2 regions of the Cobetia sp. PDI-12MA genome follow, and region 2 is predicted to be linked to the other one. Evidence: predicted binding sites of a transcription regulator. Region 2 holds the regulator's gene; the other holds the start of a gene.
What was found. The regulator PhoB, encoded in region 2, activates phosphate uptake and scavenging genes when phosphate is short. The targets are predictions, from matches to a motif close to TGTCATANNNNTGTCANA.

Region 1 (10,636 bases), 1.7 Mb from region 2:
ATCCAGCAGCAGACCGCAATTGCGCAACTGGGCCAGATGGCGTGACACCTTGGGCTGCGACTCCTGCAACACGTAGGTCATCTCGCATACGCAAAGCTCGCCTTCTGCATGGACAAGCAACATCAGCACAAGGCGTGTATCGTCGCTGAGGCATTTGAAAAGACGTGTGGGGGTCAGAAGAGACAATGCAGAATTCCACCTGATTAAATGATGTGAGCGTGCCGCCAACCACAGCTGCAAGCGAGTGCGAATTTCGTTCAAGGCGCGCCCACAGGACACGGCAGTAGCCTCATTGCACGGGCCTTCGATATCCCTGCAAGCCAGCTCATCGGTCTGGTCATCCCACTGGCGGCATTGCTGCGTCGCCTTTTGACACCTCGCGATGGCGGTATCGAAGGGTTGCGACCGGTAGCGATCGAATCGCTTGCCAAGCCTGAATCATCGCCCCCCTCCCGCGCGTGCAAGAGGGTCCAGCAGCACATGCTGTTGCGAGGCACCATTTGCTCGCCACTCGAGAGCTCTTTCCAAGAGCTGCCTGCAACAACCCGAGATCCGGTCAGCAGCTAGCGGCTAGCAACTCTCGCTAGTCATCATCGCCCTCTTCGGCGCTCTTCTGGCGCGCCTTGCGCTCCTGCTCTTCTTCCATGGCCGCCATGATGTTCTCGAGCAGCGCATCCACGTCCGGCGCTTCGGCGTCGTCCTCATGAAGGCCTGTCAGCTCGACATCCGGGTCCATGTCGCCGGCCTCGAACAATGCCCAGATCTCGTCGGCGTAGCGTGTCTGTGCCAGTTCAGGCGCGAACATCGCGTAGTAGGCGGTGATATTGGCGACATCACGCGCCAACATACTCCTGGCATTATTATTGGCCGCAGCATCGACCGCCTGGGGCAGATCAATGATCACCGGGCCATAGTCATCGACCAGCACATTGAACTCGGACAGATCACCATGCACCAAGCCGGCATGCAGCATGCGCACGATGTACTGCATCATCAGCGCATGGTCTTCCCGCGCTTGCTCGGCGGACATTGAGACATCATTCAGGCGCGGTGCCACATTGCCGTCGTCATCGGTGACCAGCTCCATCAGCAGCACGCCATCGAAGCAGCCGAACGGCTGCGGCACGCGCACACCGGCATCGGCCAGACGATACAGCGCATCAACCTCGGCATTCTGCCAGGCAGCCTCCTGCTGGTTGCGTCCGAAGCCAGAGCCCTTCTCCATCGCCCTTTGACGGCGACTGTTACGCACCTTGCGGCCTTCCTGATACAGCACAGCCTGCTTGAAGCTGCGCTGGGCAGCATCCTTGTAGACCTTGGCACAGCGAATCTCTTCTCCGCAGCGCACGACATAAACCGAGGCTTCCTTGCCACTCATCAAGGGGCGGAGTACTTCATCGACCAGACCGTCATCTATGAGCGACTGGATTCTCTTTGGCGTTTTCATCGCGTTCTTATACGCGTTTTGCGATACATCGGGAATCACCCTGCAGCAATTTTGTGACATACCTTACGACAAAACCCCCGCCAATGCGTCATTGGCGGGGGTTTCAGCATTCACTGACAGACTGCCTCGGCGGCAGCAGCGCCAGCGCTTATTGGGCGTTCTTGAGGCTCTGCATGTCAATCACGAAACGATACTTGACCTTGCCTTCCTGCATGCGCTTCCAGGCATCATTGATGGTGTCGATGTCGATCATCTCGATATCGCAGCCAATGTCGTGCTCGGCGCAGTAGTCGAGCACTTCCTGGGTCTCCGGCATGCCACCGATCAACGAGCCCGCCAGTACACGGCGCTTCATGACCAGGTTGCCGCCCTGCAGCGCGGGATCCACTTCCTGCACCAGGCCGACGAGGATATGCGTGCCGTCGTACTTCAGGGTATTAAGGTAAGGGTTGAGATCATGCGGCACCGGCACCGTGTCGAGCAGGAAGTCGAAGGTTTCGGTGGCAGCTGCCATCTGCTCGTCATCCGTCGAGACGATCACATGATCGACACCATTCTCGCGCGCTTCCTCGACCTTGCTCTCGCTGCGGGTGAAGAGCGTCACTTCACAACCCATCGCCTTGGCGAACTTGATGCCCATGTGGCCCAGGCCGCCCATGCCGATCACCCCGACCTTGTCGCCGGACTTCACGCCATAGTGACGCAGCGGCGAATAGGTCGTGACACCCGCGCACAGCAGCGGCGCGGCCACAGCCGGGTCGAGTTTGTCCGGGATGGAGACCACGAAGCGCTCGCTGACAACGATCTTATCAGAATAGCCGCCTTGGGTGAGACTGCCATCGTGACGGTCCGGACTGCCATAGGTCATGGTCATACCGTCGAGGCAGTACTGCTCAAGCCCCTTCTGACAGGCACTGCACTCACGACAGGAATCCACCATGCAACCGACGCCGACCATGTCGCCCACTTTGTACTGACTAACGTCATCGCCCACTTGGGTCACCCGGCCCACGATCTCGTGCCCGGGCACCAGCGGATACTGAGAAAAGCCCCAGTCATTTCGCCCGACGTGCAGATCCGAGTGACAGACTCCGCAGTAGAGAATCTCGATGGCTACGTCATCCGGGCGCGGCTGGCGACGCTCGAAGTTCCAAGGCGCCAGGTCTGCCGTTTCTGACGCCACGGCATAAGCGCGTGTCTGGCCGTTAAAATCACCATTGGAAGGGCTTGTCATGGAGTCTCTCCTTGATTGGCTGAGCGACGGGCAGCCTGACCATCAAAGATGATTCAGCGCCCGTAGAAGGATTCGCATGCCATGCGGCAATCGCGATCATGCCCACTGACTTCTTGTCGACAGCCCGACTTTTCAATGGCTTGGCTGCTCTGCATCACTGTGTTGGTCAGATCGCAACAGCGCCTCACCAAGCTGCGCGAGGCTTGCAGACACAAGGGAAAGCGACGCAAAACATCTTGCTTCTGATTCCAAATTGACGCCATCAAGCAGCAAAGTTGCCACTGTGTTATCATGCATCTTCACCCCTCACGTCTTGGAACGGAGTCCCGCATGGCAAATACTCGTACTGCTGCAAAGAAAAAAGCACCGGCTGCTGTCGAAACCTCAGCCTCGCTTGAAGCTCAGATGCAGGCCTTCCTGGACCGTGGTGGCAAGGTGGATGTGATTGAATCCGGTGTCAGCGGCCAGGTCATTGGCGTCAAGCCGACCAAGCCGTCAAACCCTGCTGCCAAGAGCTGAGGCTTGCCCATCAAGCCTTGGTGCCCGAACGCGCTGCTCGCCTCACTCAATTGGCGTCTGCCATCGAGTCACTGACCGGTGAGAGCGTTGTTCATCGCTAGACCTCCAGCCGCTGCCCTGCATCATCAGGTAGCGGCCGGCTTCTTTCTGGGAAGAGGAAAATCACCTCTTGCCTGCCCTTGCTCCTCCCGCCACGGCGACGCCCATGCCAGCATCCTCTTCACGCGACAGCTCTCTCGACTCCCGCCAGCACAGCGTGCATGGCTCTCGCGACGCGGATGGGGCACGCACACGCCTGGCCGTCTTCATTGATGTGCAGAACATCTACTACACCACCCACGACACCTTCGGTCGGCAGTTCGATTATCGTCGCCTGTGGGCAGAGCTCGAGCGCCTCGGCTCGATTCAGCATGCCTACGCCTACGCGATCGACCGTGGCGACCCCAAGCAGCAGCAATTCCAGCAGCGCCTGCGCGAGATAGGCTTTGAGGTCAAACTCAAGCCCTTCATCCAGCGCGGCGACGGCTCGGCCAAGGGCGACTGGGATGTCGGCATCACCATCGACGTGATGGAAGCCGCCCCCGAGGTCGATGAGATCATCCTCGCCTCCGGCGATGGCGACTTCGCCCTGCTGCTGGACCATGTCGCCACCCGCCACGCCATCACCACCCGCGTCTATGGCGTCGAAGCCCTCACCGCCCTCGCCCTGATGAAAAGCGCCCATCACTTCCGCGAAGTCGATGAAAGCCTGCTGATGCGCTGAAGTTTGCCAGGCGTTCATCTCCCTTTTGATCAGCTTGTTCTCTGTCATGTCAGCAACGGCCTGAGACGGGATTCCTGCACCAGACATGCTGAATGCCAAGGTGCCACAACATATTGACGGCGTCGGCCATATCCCATCGGTCATGTCGCATCGGACATTACTGATGTCGCATTGAGCGTGATCGCCCTGTACCGCGTGCCGCAGGATGACGCAGGGAGCTGTGCGCTGCTAAAGCCACACCTCTTCCCGATTCCTCTCATGCGGAGCAAGACATGAACAACAACAAGACAGGCGGGACCGACAGCATCTCGCCAGCCACGCTGAGACGCGTGCTGGCAGCCTCTGCCATCGGCAATTTCATCGAATGGTTCGACTTCGCCATCTACGGCTTCATGGCCGTGATCATCTCGCAGCACTTCTTCCCGCAGGGCGACCCGACTCTGGCACTGATCCAGACCTTTGCCGTCTTTGCGGTGTCCTTTGCCTTGCGCCCCCTCGGCGGCATCTTCTTCGGCACCCTGGGGGATCGCATCGGGCGCAAGAATGTCCTGGCCATCACCATCATCATGATGGCCAGCGCCACCGCCTTGATCGGTCTGTTGCCGACCTATCAGAGCATCGGCATGCTGGCTCCGCTACTGTTGACGCTGGCTCGCTGCGCTCAGGGTTTCTCGGCAGGCGGCGAATACGCCGGTGCCTGCGCCTTCGTGATGGAACACGCCCCTGACGACAAGCGGGGCTGGTACGGAAGCTTCATTCCCGTCTCGACCTTCAGCGCCTTCGCCACAGCAGCAGCACTCGGTCTAGGCCTCAACAGCCTGGTATCGGAAGCCACCATGCAGGCATGGGGCTGGCGTGTTCCCTTCCTGATCGCTGCACCACTGGGGCTGATCGGGCTTTACATGCGCCTCAAGCTGGATGACTCACCGGCGTTCCGCCTGATTCAGCAGGAACACAACGCCACCAGCGCCCCGCTCAAGGAAACACTGACCACCCACGGCAGCACCATCGTAAGTCTGATGGCCTTCATCTCTGCCACGGCGCTGTCGTTCTACATGTTCAGCACCTATTTCGCGACCTATATGCAGGTGGCGGGCGGCGCCACGCGCCAGACGGCATTGCTGGCAAGCCTGGGCGGCCTCATCGTCGCCGCATTGCTGTGCCCATTGGCCGGACGGTATTCGGACCTTGTCGGGCGACGCAATACCATCATCACGGCGTGTGGCAGTCTGGCCATCGCGGTATTTCCCGCCTATTCGCTTGCCGCAAGTGGCACCTTGTGGGCGTCCATGCTGGGCGCTTCATTGATGGCGGTCGGTGCCGTGCTCTGCGGTGTCGTCACGGCCGCACTGCTCTCGGAGCAGTTCCCGACCCGCGTGCGCTATACCGCCTCGGCACTCAGCTACAATGTCGCCTACACCATCTTCGGCGGCACCGCCCCGCTGGTCGCCACCTGGTTAATCGACTTGAGCGGCAACAACCTGGCACCGGCCTGGTACCTGATCGCGATCGCCGTCGTGGCCCTGCTCGGTGGCCTGCGACTGCCGGAAACCCGTGGCATCTCGCTCACCGATATCCCGGAGACTCCGCGCAGGAGAGCGTCAAGCGTCATACCGGCCGCATGAACTGAGGTCTCGTGACCAATGATGAAATCGGCCTGACAGACATGCCTCCTCAGCAATGACAAAAAACACCCGCACGGCCTCCACTGACAGAGAGGTGTGCGGGTGTTTTCGTCTGGGCCACCAACAGCTTGCCAGGCATTCAGGCTTTACCGCGAACTTGCCAACTAACTCTGTGGTGCGGCACTCAGCGTCAATTCGATGGCGTCGTGGCGCCAGTGTTCATCATCGCAGTCCACCGCGCGGCCATTCTGATCGAAGTTGATGCGAGTGATGCGCTGCGCAGGACTGCCCTGCGCGGCGTTAAGCGCGGCGGCGGCCTCAGCGTCAAACACCGTGGAGGCCAGCTCGAAGCTGACGCGACTGACACGAATGGCGTATTCGTGCCGGTAGAGGTCGGTCAGGGAGTGGGCTCCGAGGTCGAAATCGAGGATGCCCGGGAAGCAGTCACGTCGCAGGTGATGGCAGACATGCAGCACGCGCCGCCCATCGATACGTCGCACGCGAGTGATGCGATAGACCACTGAGCCCTCCGCAATCCCCAGCCGCCGCGCGATCACCGCGTTGGCGGCGACTTCCCCTGCCGCCAGTACCTCGGTGCTGGCCACCCGCTGCTGTGACTCGACCATGTCGCGAAATGGCAGGCACGCCAGCAAGTCATAGCGCAGTCGTGGCGGCGAGACGAACCAGCCCCGCCGATTCTCGCGATAGATACGCCCCTCCGCCTCCAGCTGCAGCAAGGTGTCGCGCAGGGTGACCCGCGTCGTGGCAAAACGTTCGATCATCTCGCGCTCGGAGGGCAGGCGCTGTGAAGCGCGTAGCGGCGCTGCCTCAAGATGGTTCAGCAGCTTGCCCTTGAGCCCTGCCACGGGGACATCCGTGTCAGAAGTTGCCGATGAAGCGGCGTCACTCTGGGGCTCGAGAGAAGATGAAAGCATGCGAAGTTCCTGAAAGATAACGAAAGACAGCAAATTCTGGCGAGTCACTTGCATGACATCCAGGGCGTCCAGGATGGAAAGGGTCAGAGAGAAGCGATTTCTGTGGCCTAGTTCAGATGCCCCGCAAAGCTCAGCGCGACTTTTCAAGACACGCTTGTCGAGACATGCATGAGGAGAATAGTGGCATTAGCGTGACAACTCGGTGACAGCGCAGGTCTGGCTGCCACGACAGGCCAGTCATCACACGCTGGCTCATGCCTTGCACGCCCATGCTTTGCACACTTATGGCTCTGGAAGATAGCGAGGACCGGGGCCCGCGGCAAGGCACGAAGAAGGTATGAAGGAGACAGAGACAGAGCCGCCATCCCATGCCATGACAACGACATGTTGACGACACGCAACTGTCACAGGCGAGCGCTAGAGTCGATCGCGACTTTCGAACTGAACTAGACCACACAGTCTCGGCTGTCTCAGCACTTGCCTGAGCACTTGGCAGAGCACTGGTCTGATCAATGATCCGAGAACTGGCCTGAGCACCCGGACGTGCTCTCAGCGTGTCGACAGGGTGCCTGATGCCCGTCACGCCTTACCTTCAGCGCAGCGATTGTTCATCACCTACTGGGGAAATCTCCTTGAAGTCGATTGCCACTACCTCATCCCGTTCCACCGGTCTGCTGGTTTCCACCTGCATGGCCGCCCTGTTGGGCAGTGCCTCCGTCAGTGCCGCCGACATGCCGGCTGACCTTCTCGAGGCCGCTCAGTCCGAAGGCCGTGTCGATAGCGTCGGCATGCCGGACAGCTGGGCCAACTGGAAGGACACCTGGGCTGACCTCGAGTCGAAGTATTCCATCGCGCATAGCGATACCGACATGAGCTCCGCCGAGGAAGTCGCCAAGTTCAAGGCCGAGGGTGAGAACGCCACCGCCGATATCGGTGACGTGGGCTTCGCCTTCGGTCCGATCGCGGTGCAGCAAGGCGTGACCCAAGCCTACAAGACCACGACCTGGGAGCAGATCCCGGAGTGGGCCAAAGACAAGGATGGCCACTGGGTACTGGGCTACACCGGCACCATTTCCTTCATGATCAACAAGACACTGGTCAGTGAAGATGAGCGCCCGACCTCCTTCGCCGACCTCGCCGAGGGTGATTACAAGGTGTCCGTCGGCGCGGTGGGCAAGGCCTCACAGGCCAACAACGCCATTCTGGCCGCTGCCTTCGCCAATGGCGGCAAGGAATCCGACCTGACACCGGGCCTGGAAGTCTTCGCGGAACTGGCGCGCCAGGGCCGTCTGTCACTGGCAGAGCCGAGCATCGCCAACCTGGAGAAAGGCGAAGTCGAAGTCGCCCTGCTGTGGGACTTCAATGCCCTGAACTATCGCGATCAGATCAACCGCGACACCTTCGAGGTCGTCATTCCGTCTGATGCCTCCGTCACCTCCGGCTACGCCACTATCATCAACAAGCATGCCGCGCACCCGAATGCCGCCAAGCTGGCCCGAGAGTACATCCTCTCCGATGCCGGTCAGCTGAATCTGGCCAAGGGCTATGCCCGTCCGATCCGCGCCGAGCACATCACCCTGCCCGAGGATATCGCCGCCAAGCTGCTGCCCAACGAGCAGTACGCCAATGCTCGTCCGGTCCAGGACTTCGCGGGTTGGGAAGCCAGTGCCAAACAGCTGCCGCGTCAGTGGCAGTCCCAGGTACTGATCCACCAGCAGTGATCCCCGGCCTCTGCTTCACGCGAGCAGAGCGCGCACCATCCTGACAGACGGCATCGCCTTTGCGGTGCCGTCTTGAGCTTCACGGAGTCACCATGTCTCAGCGTGTCATTCTTGTCGTGCTCGACGGCCTCAACCACGCCGTGGGTCATCATGCCATGGGCTATCTGAGTGCCCTGGTCGAGGCCGGCCGTGGCCAGTATCAATCACTGGACTGCGAGCTGCCGGCCATGTCGCGCCCGCTCTATGAATGCCTGCTGACCGGCGACCTGCCTGTCGACTCGGGTATCGTCAACAACGGTATCGTGCGTCGCTCACGCGGCATCAGTCTGTTCGACCTTGCCAGCCAGCAGGGCAAGCGCACGGCTGCCGCCGCCTATCACTGGGTCAGTGAACTCTATGTTGCGGCCCCCTTCGTAGCGGCCCGCCATCGCTGGCTCGACAACCCGGAATCCGCCATCCAGGCGGGCATCTTCTACTGGCAGGACCATTACCCGGATGACCATCTGTTCAGTGACGCCGAAATGCTGCGCCTGCGTCACGACCCGGATTTCCTGCTGGTGCATAGCATGAACATCGACGATGCCGGCCATCGTCATGGCGGCGACACACCGCAGTATCGCAATGCCGCACGGCATGCCGACGTCGCCCTGGCCGACTACCTGCCGGCATGGCTGGAAGCCGGCTATCAGGTGATGGTCACCGCCGATCACGGCATGAATGCCGACCGCTCACACTCCGGCCTGCTGGCAGAGGAGCGTCGCGTGCCGCTGTGGACCTTCGGCAACGCCTTCGCCAACGGCGCCGCGACGAATCTCAAGCAACGCGAGCTCTGCGGCACCCTGGCCACATTGCTGGGACTTGAGCACAGCAAGGCGAGCAATCCGTCGCTGCTGGCGAGCCATGCTGCCACGCGAGGCCTCCAGTGATGACTGCCGCCTTCAAGCGCCGCCTGGCCAGCCCCGTCATGTGGTTGCTGCCGTTTGCACTGATCTTCGGCGCCTTCCAGATCGCGCCGCTGGTGTGGGTAATGGTCAGTGCCTTCAAGACTCCCACCGGCTGGGGGCTGGCCAACTTTCACGAGATCGCCTCCTCGGCCTTCTTCCGACAGGCCATCTGGCGCAGCCTTGAGATCTCCTTCATGTCCAGCGTGCTGGGGCTGACGATCGCCGCCGTGACCTGTCACAGCATGCACCGCTGTGGTCCGCGCCTGACGCGCATGATGATCGCCTTCACCAACATGACCAGCAACTTCGCCGGTGTCCCGCTGGCCTTCGCCTTCATCATCCTGATGGGCGCCAACGGCATGCTGACCCTGATGCTGGAGCGCTTCGGCCTGCTCGAGGACTTCAATCTCTACTCGCGCACCGGCCTGATCGTCATCTACACCTGGTTCCAGATTCCGCTGGGCATCCTGTTGCTATATCCCGCCTTCAGCACTCTGAAGACGGAATGGCGTGAAGCCGCCAGCCTGCTGGGCGCCAACCGCCTCGCCTACTGGCAGCACATCGGCCTGCCGGTGCTGTGGCCGTCCCTGGCAGGCACGCTCACCGTACTCTTCGCCAATGCCATGGGCGCCTACGCCACCGTCTATGCGCTGGTGAACACCAGCTACAACCTGATGACCATCCGCATCGCCAATCTGGTCTCCGGGGACCTGTTCCTGCAGCCGGAACTGGCCAGTGCACTGGCCCTGGTGCTGGTCGTCATCCTCGTCATCGTCACGCTGATTCAGCAATGGCTCATGCGCAGGAGCTACCATGTCACTTCCCGCTGAACTGCCCTATCGCCACGGCAAGCCCTTGCTGCCCAGCCTGATGGCGCGCCTGCACCGCGTGAATGTCTACACCTTCATCGTCACCAGTGTCTTCGCGCTGCTGGCACTGCCGCTGATCGCGACGCTGTTCTACGCCCTGGCGACACGCTGGGGCGCCAGCCTGACCCCCGATGCCCTGACCGTGAAATGGTTTCTGGAACTCTGGACCACACCGCGTTTTCTGGCGGCGTTCGGGCGCTCGCTGCTGGTCGCCGTCGGTGCGCTGGCACTGTCATTGCTGCTGATCGTGCCGGTGGTGTTTCTTGCCCACACACGCTATCCGCGCCTGGATAGCGTGATGAATGGGCTGATCCTGCTTCCCTTCGCCGTGCCGCCCATCGTGTCATCGGTCGGCCTGCTGCAGCTCTATGCAGGCGGCCCGCTGGCCATCGTCGGCACGCCGTGGATCCTGATCCCCACCTACTTCACCATCGTGCTGCCCTTCATGTACCGCGCTCTGGCCAACAGCCTGCGTGCGCTGGACGTGGCATCCCTGATGGAAGCCGCTCAACTGCTGGGGGCGAGTCCGCTCAAGGCGTTCTTCCTGGTCGTGCTGCCCAATATTCGCGTCGGCATCCA
Region 2 (10,636 bases):
CAGCCCGGCCAGCAGGCCACCGACCAGCGTATCGAACAGGCGTGGCCAGATGAGATCGAAACCATCGCCGACCTGGTTGAAGCACGCCAGCACCATCAGTGTGATGGCGGCGGTGGCCAGGGTGTAGCGCGAGCCACGGGTGGCGAAGAACAGCACCCCCGCGACCACGGCGATACCGGCCTGGATCGTGGGCGCCGGGAAGAGGCTGATCAGCGCCCAGCCGGCGACCAGACCGATCAGCGTGCCCAGGATCCGCTGCGCCAGCGTACGGCGCGTATCACCATAGCTGGGACGGCACACGAACAGCCCGGTCAGCAGAATCCAGTACCCCTGGGTCGGGTGCACCGCCAGCAGCACACCATAGCCGGCCACCAGCGTCGCGGTCAGACGCAGCGCATGGCGGAAGATCGGCGAGCGCGGTGTCAGGTGGCTGCGGATACGCTCGAACATGTCGCGCGTGCCGTGGGGCGAGCGGTCCAGCAGGCTGTTGTCGCTTTCATTGCTGACGGCTTCGAGATCATTCAGGCGCGCGATCTGGCCTTCGATCAGGCGCAGGTTGCTGGCGAGGGCTTCCAGCGCCTGCATCAGATGGTGCCACTCGGGCCGCTGCTGTTGCTTGAGATAGACGAGCGAGGCATTGAGGTCTTCCAGCGCCTGCTGGCTGTCACTGGCATCGAAGGGCTGGCGCATCAACAGCGCCTTGCCGAGCCCGCGACAGGCGCGCCCCTGCTGCTCCAGCAGGCGCTGACAGCGGAACAGGATATCGTGATGAAAGAAGGCGTCGGTGAGCTGGCCATAGGGATAATGGCTAGAGCTGGCGCGCTCGTGGAGGTCCTGGGCAATGAAGTAGAGGCGCAGGTAGCGGTCGAGCTTGGTGGTATCACGCCGTCCGGCAAGGCGCCGGAAGACCATCTCCTTGGTCTGGTTGAGCGCCACCACCACGCGGCCGTTCTGCTCGGCCAGCGCCAGGCGGCGGGCGGACTGGTCGACATTGCGCAGCGGCTCGAACAGCTGCGCCTTGAGAATCAGATAGCGCCCCAGCTCACGGTAGAGCGTCGCCATGCTGTGCTTGAGTGGCTGGCGCGAGAACAGCGCACACCACACGACCGAGAGCAGGCCATACCAGGACGCCCCCACCACCAGCAGCAACGGCTGGACCAGATTGATGCCCAGCCCCGGTTCCCGCAGCCAATCGGGCAGGCTGCGCTCCAGCACCGCGATCTGACCATCACCATGCTGCTGCTCGAGGCTGATCATGGTGTAGACGGCCAGAATCAACGAAGCGCGCGCGATGGCGCCGTAGCGGGCATCGATGGCGCCCAGCATCGGCATCGCGAAGGTGGCCAGCGCCAGCCCGATCACGAAGGGCAGCGGCATGCCGAACAACAGCTCCACCGAGACGGCAGCGATGCTGAAGCAGGCCAGCGTCATGCCCAGAGCGCGCAGTCGACCGCGCCAGTGATCATCGGTTTCCGCCAGCCCCGAGGCGATCACGCCCAGAAACAGCGGAATCACCACCGCCATCTCGTCAAGCCAGAACCCCACCGCCATCACGCCACCCAGCGCGATCAACATGCGTAGCGAATAGCTGAAGGCATCCAGCGTCCACAATCGACGCAGAGAGTGCATGAGGGAGTCCAGGAGAGAGCGTGTCATGAAGTGTTCCGTGACCAGGGCGCCGGGCAGCGCATTAGACTTTAGATTTATATCGCTAGCATAACACCCCGTTCTGCCGTGTCCGATAGCCATGGCGCATGCAAGCGTTGGCAGGCGCGTCGAACGTCGAGTCGCCGCGACGTGCCACTCTGAAGACTCCTGACCTCATTGGCTTTCATGGAGAATACCGATGCATCCTCTTATCGAACGCGTCACTGGCTCCCTCGGGCTGTCACCGGAAATCGCCGAGCAGGCGGTCGGCATGGTTCTCAAGTTCGTGCGTGAGCAGGGGCCGGATGGCCCGGCCGCCTCACTGCTGGGCGCCATTCCGGGGGCGGAAGGCCTGATCGGCAGCGCAGGCGAGGAAGCCGCCGAGTCCGGTGGCGGTGGCCTCATGGGCGGCCTGATGGGCGCCGTCAGCGCCTTCACCGGCGGCAGCGGTGGCGGCGCGCTGGAACTGGGCCAGAAGCTGATGGGGCTGGACCTGAACATGGACCAGGCGCGCGGCGTGGCCGAAGAGACGCTGAGCTATGCCCGCGAAGAAGCCGGCGATGGCGTGGTCGATCAGGTGCTGGAAGGCATTCCGGGCCTCAGGCAGCTGCTGTAACGCCCCCCCAAGAGAGGCTCGCGACAAAAGAAAAGCTCGTGACAAAAGAAAGGCGCGTGACGAAAAGACGCCCCGCTGATTCTCTCAGCGGGGCGTCTTTCGTTCATGCAGGCACGGCACAGGGACATTCAGCGAATGCGCTTGAGCAATGACTGCAAGCGGTTGAGCTGAGCCGAATCGCCGACCAGTCGCACGCGCTGGTCCATCAGGCCTTGCAGGAAGGCACGCGGCGAGGGCTTGAGCAGAAAGGCCACCGCACTGTCGCTATCGGCGAAGCGCAGCTCAAGCTCGGTATCCACCGGCAGGCCACTGCCCGTGGTGACGCCCGCGTGGGACATGCGGTAGTGACGCGCGATGCTCATGTCTTCGGTCGCGACACCCCAATCCAGCGGACGCTTTTCCAGCTCGGCACGAAATTCGGGGTCACGCTTGAAGGCCCGCTTGAGCAGCAGACCCAGCACCCACAGCAATATCTTGAGCTTCATGGTGTCATTCCTTGAATCGCGAAGCATCGTTCACGCAGGCCATATGAAAATGCCACCGGCCCCGCAGGGCGGAACCGGTGGCATCAGCATGACAGCCGACAGGGCTTTGGATGACGACGATTGAAAGCCATGGCGACAGTCACCCCGGGTCTGCGCTGAAGCATGCGCCGAGGTTACTTGGTCACTGCATCCTTCAACGACTTGCCGGGTTTGAAGGCAACGGTCTTGCTGGCCGGGATGGTCAGCGGCTTGCCTGTCTGGGGATTCTTGCCGGTACGCGCCGCACGCTGGCGCACGGTGAATGAACCGAAACCGATCAGTGAGACGTCATTGCCTTTGGCCACGGTATGAGTGATCTCGTCGAGAATCACGTTCAGTACCTGACTGGCCTTGTCCTTGGATAGATCCGCACGCTCGGCGATGGCCGCAGCGAGTTCTGGCTTGCGCATGAAAAGCCCTCCTGGTTTGGCATTCTGCACGGGCGGCCAAGCCGCCGTTTCCATTGTTGTTCTTGCACTTGCTAGCGGTGGCGTATGGCGGCGACGCAATCCGCTCTCGGCAAGCTTTGCCGTATCAAACCTGTCGATGGCAGCAATCTGTCAGACCACGCCCGCCGAGCAGCATGTCTGACGGAGCATTCACTATCGTGCCTGACCGCGCTGGCAGCAAGGGATTTACGACCATCGATCATGGCATCGCCTAGCCTAGCAACGGCGGCGCCTGCCGCGCTAGCTCGACTTTCCTGCGAACGGCGGCGCCTGTCAACGCATATCCAATCAAGCGTTCGTTCATATCCAGTGCACGCGCTTCGAGATCATCGCCGTCACCATTGATTTCCCAGCGCGCCACGGCCGAACGCGGCGGATAGGCCACCACCGGCAAGACCGGTGTCTTGACCAGCACCGGCCACGCCTTCCAGTCGAGCACGCTCGGCTCGCCACACAGGTTGGCCGCCAAGGTGCGCGCAGCCATCTGCAGCGGCTGGACATACATGGCATTGACGCCCTCGACACTGACGCAATCGCCCAGCGCCCAGATATACGGCTGGGAGGTGGCCAGGTGGCGGTCGACACGGATGCCATCGCCGCCGGCACTCAGACCCGCGGCCTGCGCCAGACGAATGCGCGGCGCCAAGCCGGTCGCCAGCAGAACCACGGAGCCCGTCAGGCGACGACCGCTCTGCAGGCGCACCTCGACTGGCGCAGCCTGGCGCTCGGCCTCCTCGCCTGAGCTGGCGGCGATGGTCTCGACCATCTCGCCCTGGCGACGCGTCACACCGAGCCCATCCAGCGCCGCACCCAGACGCTGCCCCAGTGCTTGCGGCAGCAATCCATCCAGCGGAGTTTCCTCCGGCGCGACCAAGGTGACGCGGTGGCCGGCCGCCGTCAGATCATTGGCGTATTCACAGCCGACCAGTCCGGCACCGACAATCACCACATGCCCGTCTTCTCCGCGCTCGCGGGCCCTCGCCAGCGTCGCGCAGAAGGCCGCATAGTCATCGAGGTCATTGATGCTCTGCACGCGTGAGGCCACTTCCGCGGCGACGGGGAAGGGACGACGCGGCGCCGCGCCGAGTGCCAGCACCAGCTCGTCATAGGCCAGACACTCCTCGCCCAGCCATAGCTGGCGGGCATCACCGTCGATGGCAGTGACGCGTTGATGGGTACGCAGCTCGGCATTCAGCTCGTCTGCCAGCGCCACCGGCGCCTGACGCGACAGGTCGGTGGCCGACATCTTCTTGGCGAAGGCGGTGGACAGCATCGGCTTGGCATAATCGTGGCCACTGTCCTGGCTGATGAGGATCAGCCGGCTATCCTTGTCACGCGCACGCAGCGCGCGCGCCAGACCAATGCCCGCCATGCCGGTACCAATGATGACAAGGGTGCGAGGGTCGCGCATGGCACCATCTCCTGAGATCGATCCGAGGGAAGCGCTGATGAAAGAGCGCCAGCAGCGTCCGTCATGAACGCCGATGAATGCGCCCAGCATACCAGCCCGCCTGCAGTGCAGGCATGCCTGAGCGGGAGGCCTTGCCGCTCGGCCATGCTAGACTCGCCATTTCGTCATCCTGACAGGGAATTCACCGTGGTCCGATGCCCAGCAGGCGAGCCTCATCGCGCAGCGCTCACGCCACAGACCTCCACCTGTGAGGCACCTCATTCGTCAGCCGAGAACCCGTACCAACCTGTGCCTCGCTGGCCTTCGCCCACGCGCGCCGTACCCACGGCTTCGGCGGCGGTGCGCCGTCATTGGCAGCCGGCTGCCGCGCTGCAGGGTGTCATGCCGGCCGGCTGGTGGGCGTGGCTCTCCTCGACGGACTCGCTGACACAGCGCCTTGCCAGCGCCATGCAGCAGCAGGATGAACGCGCAGGTCAGCCCATCCAGGGCCTGCGCGTGCGCCTGCTGCTTCAGGACACCGGCCCCGCGCGGCTTGATGAAGCACGCCTGCTGGGCATCGGCCCACGCCGGCATGTCTGGCGACGCGAAGTGGCGCTCTGTCATGGCGATACGCCATGGGTGATCGCACGCTCGCTGGCGGCGCTGGACCTGGCCCACGGTCATCGCCTCTCGACGCTGGGCGAGCGCTCGCTGGGCCATTGGCTGTTTCGCCAGCCCGACCTGATACGCAGCGCCATCGATATCAGCCGCGCCCCGCTGGTGCTTTCGAGCTCCAGGCCGCTGGCCCGCACCACCAGCCTGTGGATGCGCCGCTCGATGTTCTCGCATGGTCGCTTCAAGGTGCTGGTGCAGGAGGGCTTCACGCCAGCCTTCCAGCACGCGCTGCAACTGACCTGAGCCGTGCGGCCGACTGGCCTCGTTTCCCTCTCTTCCCTTGCCCACTACCACCCGCCCAGGAGCCCCGATGACCGCGTCATCCACTTCCGCCGCTTCGCGTCCTTCCAGACTGGCCGACTACCTCGCCCTGACACGGCTGGACCGCCCCATCGGCACCTGGCTGCTGATGTGGCCGACCCTATGGGCACTGTGGCTGGCGGCAGATGGCATCCCCGAGCGCACGACCCTGCTGATCTTCATCGCCGGGGTCTACCTGATGCGCGCCGCCGGCTGCGTGATCAACGACTACGCCGATCGGCATTGGGACAAGCATGTCGAGCGCACGCGTGACCGACCGCTGACCTCGGGCCGCATCTCGGAGCGCGAGGCGCTGACACTGTTCGGGGGGCTGGTCGCGGCCGCCTTCGTGCTGGTGTGCTTCACCAACCTGACCACGGTGCTGCTGTCGATCGTCGCCGTGCTGTTGGCAGCCAGCTACCCATTCATGAAGCGCTTCCATCATCTGCCCCAGGTAGTGCTGGGCGCCGCCTTCGGCTGGGCGATTCCGATGGCCTTCGCCGCGACGCTGGAGGAGGTGCCGACCTACGGCTGGTGGCTGTTCGCGGCCAACCTGATGTGGACGGTGGCCTACGACACCGCCTATGCGATGGTCGATCGCAACGACGACCTCAAGGTGGGCATCAAGTCCACCGCCGTGCTGTTCGGGCGTGCCGACAAGCTGATGATCGGCCTGTTGCAGCTGGGCATGCTGGTGGTGTTGATCGGCATCGGCCTGCAGCTGGCGCTGGGCATCTTCTACTGGCTGGGGCTGGCTGCCGCCGCCGTCACCTTCGTCTGGCAGCAACGTCTGATCCGTGAGCGTGAGCGTGCGCCCTGCTTCCAGGCGTTCCTCAACAATCATTGGACGGGGCTGCTGATCTTCGCCGGTATCGCCCTGGCGACCTGGCCGATGAGCTGACTCCTGCATAAATATTCGCATTATTTAATTTAAAGCTATCCCTGCCCCCGGTTGCTCCCCAGCCCACGATTCATGCCTGCCTGCCGCGCCTCCAAGGCGGCTGGCAGGCTTGCGTGCAAGCTGCCATGCTGGCAGTTGTCATCTGGTTGTCATATAAGCGGGTTGTAATCGTCATCGACTTGTCATTCTGGCGCGTGCGCCGACTGCTGCATGGGATCTAGCGATGAGCTCCAAGACCGTACTGATTGTCGACGATGAATCCTCGATTCGCGAGATGATCGCCGTCGCCCTCGAAATGGCGGATTACCGCGTGCTGGAGGCAGACAATGCCCAGGACGCCCACGCCATCGTCGTCGATGAAAAGCCCGATCTGCTGTTGCTGGACTGGATGATGCCGGGCACCAGTGGCCTGGAGCTCGCGCGGCGTCTCAAGCGAGACGAGACCACCTCGGAACTGCCGATCATCCTGTTGACCGCCAAGGGCGAGGAAGACAACAAGATTCAAGGCCTGGAAGCCGGTGCCGACGACTACATCACCAAGCCCTTCTCGCCACGCGAGCTGGTCGCCCGTCTCAAGGCCGTGCTGCGTCGCACCACCCCCAAGGGGGTCGAGGAGGCAGTGGAAGTCGAAGGCTTGATGCTCGACCCGGCCAGCCACCGCGTCACCGCCCACGGCAACTCACTGGATGTCGGCCCGACCGAATATCGCCTGCTGCAGTTCTTCATGACGCATCAGGAGCGTGCCTACACCCGCAGCCAGCTACTCGACCAGGTATGGGGGGGTAACGTCTATGTCGAGGAGCGCACCGTGGACGTGCACATCCGCCGCCTGCGCAAGGCGCTGGGCACAGGCCATCAGCATCTGATCCAGACCGTCCGTGGCACCGGTTACCGCTTCAGCGCTCAGGCCTGAGGGATTCATGCGCTATTGGACCAACGAGCTATGGCGCCTCGGCTACCTTGCCGGTGGCTTCGGCCTGATCGGTGGCCTGCTGGGCCATCTGGGCTGGGGCCTGGCGCTGGGTCTGGCGCTGTATCTGTTCGTCCATCTCAAGCACTTGAAGAGCCTCTATACCTGGCTGATCACCAATCCCCATGAAGAGCCACCGCCCGGCGATGGCGTGTGGGGAGACCTGCTCGATCGTCTCTACCGCTATCAGAAGGGCCAGCGTCAGACTCAGGAGCGACTGCGCAGCATCCTCAACCGTATCCAGGAATCCTCCGAGGCCATGCGCGACGGCCTGGTGATGCTGGACAACCACGGTGACATGGAATGGTGGAACAGCGCTGCCGAGCAGCTGGTCGGTCTCAAGGCCAGCCACGACCGCGGCCAGCACATCACCAACTATCTGCGTGACCCCGCCTTCATCGACTACTTCAATCGGCTGGCCTACCGCGAGCCGCTGACGCTGCAGTCGCCGCTGTCTGACAACCTGACGCTGCAGATTTCCATCACCCTGTTCGGTGACAACGAACGTCTGGTCATGCTGCGTGACGTCACCCGCCTCTATCGCCTGGAAGAGATGCGCCGCGACTTCGTGGCCAATGTCTCCCATGAACTGCGCACGCCGCTGACGGTACTGGCCGGCTATCTCGAGACCTACTCCGATTACGCCGATGACCTGCCACCGCGCTGGCAGCGTGGGCTGGGCCAGATGAAGAGCCAGACCGACCGCATGCAGCACCTGGTCGAGGACCTGCTGACCCTGTCACGCCTGGAAACCGACGAGCTGTCCGACAACGGCCGCTGCATCGACATGAGTGCCCTGCTCGGCCATATCCGCGACGACGCCGAAGGCCTGTCCCAGGGACGCCACACCTTCTCCATCGAGGCCGATGCCAGCCTGTCACTACGCGGTGAGGAGCAGGAACTGCGCAGCGCGATCTCGAATCTGGTCTTCAATGCGGTGCGCTACACTCCCGAAGACTGCCATATCACCCTGCGCTGGAAGGCGGATGACCAGGGCCTGCTGGTCGAGGTGGAAGATGACGGGGATGGCATCGACCCGGTCCACCTGCCGCGTCTGACCGAGCGCTTCTACCGCATCGACAAGGGCCGCAGCACCGCCACGGGAGGCACCGGTCTGGGGCTTGCCATCGTCAAGCATGTGCTGATTCGCCATCAGGGCCATCTGGAGATCGACAGCCACCCCGGCGAGGGTGCGCGCTTCCGCTGTCACTTCCCCGACGAGCGCGCCTGTCAGACGAGCGCTCCCCGGACCAGCAGTGCGCTAGCCCGGTGATGTGCTGACTCCGTGATGAGCTGAGCCGGAGGCCAGCCCAACGCGGAACACCCCGCAGCCACCTCGAAAGGAGGCGACTGCGGGGCGTTTCTTTTGGTCCGCCAGACGACGCTGCGGCTACCTCAACGACAAACCAGTACAGCGATGAACCAGCTGCGACAGGCTGTCTCAACGACGCGGCGCCGGCAACTGACGGTAGTGGCTCTGCCACATCAGTACCGCCCCGGCGACAGCGCCCGGAATGAACAGCAGATTGGCCAGAGGCACCAGCGTCATGACGAACACCGCGGCGCCGAAGGTCAGTGAGGGCCACCAGCGCGCCTTGAGGCGCTGCTTCATGTCACCGAAGCTGACCTGATGGTTGTCCATCGGGTAGTCGAGGTACTGGATCGACATGCTCCAGGCCGAGAACAGCCCCCACAACAGCGGCGAGAGCAGGTTCAGACCCGGGATGAAACCGATGATGAACAGCGCGATCATGCGCGGGATGAAATAGCCCAGCTTGGCCATTTCACGTCCCAGCGAGTCGACGCCGATCTTCATCAGCCCACGGTCATCGTCAATCAGTGTGCCATCCAGGCGATGCTCGACCTTCTCGGCCAGAATGCCGTAGAAGGGCGCGGCGATCAGGTTGGTCACCAGGCTGAAGGTGAAGAACACCACCAGCAACAGACTCACCACCAGCAGCGGCCAGATCAACCAGCTGAGCCAGTCCAGCCAGGCCGGCACCTTGAGCATCCAGTAATCGATCCAGCCACCGAACTGGTTGAACAACACCCACAGCGTGATGCTGTAGAGCACCAGGTTGATCGCCAGCGGTACGAATACGAAGCGGCGCAGCCCCGGGGTATAGACCATACGGGTCCCGCGGACCAGCGCCGATACGGCATCAATCATGCGACGTCCTCGTCATCTCAAAAGAACCGGCCAGCCAGCAGACTGACCGGAGCCACACCCTAGCACTCCCGCCTGCGCAGCGCAGCTGTCGGCCGCATGAGACTGCTCGCGCTCCCATGACGCAATCGCCCCGCGGCCTGCCGATGGGCAGGTGCGGGGCGAAGCATCGTGCAGAAGTCTGCGGGCGTTGCGTCACACCCGGGAGTTCAGCTCACTTCTTGTCCAGGTCCTGCGGCTTCAGGTCATGGGTGTCGGTATGACGCACGTCCACGCCCTTGACCAGGAAGATGACGTACTCGGCCAGGTTGTCGGCGTGGTCACCGATACGCTCCAGCGCACGCAGAATCCACATCACATTGAGCACCGGCGTGATCTGGCGCGCGTCTTCCATCATGAAGGTCATCAGCGAGCGCATGGCACTTTGATATTCCAGATCCACCGAGGCATCTTCACGCAGTACCTTGAGGGCAAGGTCGGTATCGAAGCGCGCAAAGGCCGTCAGGGAGTCACGCACCATGCTGCGCACGTGCTGGCTGAGGTGTCGCACCTCGACCATGCCGCGCGGGCTCTGGCCGTTCTCGACCAGCGAGATGGCGTTGCGTGCGATCTTGCTCGATTCATCACCGATACGCTCGAGATCGGAGGTGGCGCGGATGACGGCCAGCACCAGACGCAGGTCGGAGGCCGCCGGCTGACGGCGGGCCAGCACCCGGGTGCACTCGTCATCGATCTTGAGCTGCATGTCGTTGACAGCCTTGTCGTTGTCGCGCACCCGTGTGGCGGTCTCACTGTCGCCTTCCAGCAATGCCGTGACGGCATCCTGCAGCTGCTTCTCTACCAGTCCGCCCATGGCCAGCAGGTGTGTCTTCAGTGCATCCAGCTCGTGATTGAACTGCTCTGAGATATGCTTGCCGTGCGAATCGCTGGTGATATCCATTTCCCTCTCCCGGAAAGTCGCCCACCGAGTCAGGGGGCGTGACATGAATGACGTGAC

Region 1: the regulator PhoB is predicted to act here: its motif matches at 6,714-6,731, upstream of AC5WNI_RS09685 (UTRA domain-containing protein).

What each region holds. Positions count from the first base shown of each region.
Region 1 is NZ_CM183351.1:2,246,431-2,257,066, forward strand. It holds gene AC5WNI_RS09655 (metalloregulator ArsR/SmtB family transcription factor) at 1-177, opposite strand, end outside; gene AC5WNI_RS09660 (PA4780 family RIO1-like protein kinase) at 584-1,447, opposite strand; gene AC5WNI_RS09665 (NAD(P)-dependent alcohol dehydrogenase) at 1,596-2,681, opposite strand; gene AC5WNI_RS09670 (PFL_1563 family small protein) at 3,012-3,200, shown strand; gene AC5WNI_RS09675 (LabA-like NYN domain-containing protein) at 3,406-3,963, shown strand; gene AC5WNI_RS09680 (MFS transporter) at 4,236-5,588, shown strand; gene AC5WNI_RS09685 (UTRA domain-containing protein) at 5,753-6,523, opposite strand; gene AC5WNI_RS09690 (ABC transporter substrate-binding protein) at 7,156-8,244, shown strand; gene AC5WNI_RS09695 (alkaline phosphatase family protein) at 8,337-9,170, shown strand; gene AC5WNI_RS09700 (ABC transporter permease) at 9,170-10,018, shown strand; gene AC5WNI_RS09705 (ABC transporter permease) at 10,002-10,636, shown strand, end outside.
Region 2 is NZ_CM183351.1:3,958,380-3,969,015, forward strand. It holds gene yccS (YccS family putative transporter) at 1-1,656, opposite strand, end outside; gene AC5WNI_RS16770 (DUF2780 domain-containing protein) at 1,847-2,263, shown strand; gene AC5WNI_RS16775 (hypothetical protein) at 2,392-2,748, opposite strand; gene AC5WNI_RS16780 (HU family DNA-binding protein) at 2,922-3,197, opposite strand; gene AC5WNI_RS16785 (NAD(P)/FAD-dependent oxidoreductase) at 3,448-4,647, opposite strand; gene AC5WNI_RS16790 (chorismate--pyruvate lyase family protein) at 4,936-5,544, shown strand; gene ubiA (4-hydroxybenzoate octaprenyltransferase) at 5,612-6,502, shown strand; gene phoB (phosphate regulon transcriptional regulator PhoB) at 6,726-7,415, shown strand; gene phoR (phosphate regulon sensor histidine kinase PhoR) at 7,423-8,745, shown strand; gene cysZ (sulfate transporter CysZ) at 8,914-9,642, opposite strand; gene phoU (phosphate signaling complex protein PhoU) at 9,854-10,579, opposite strand.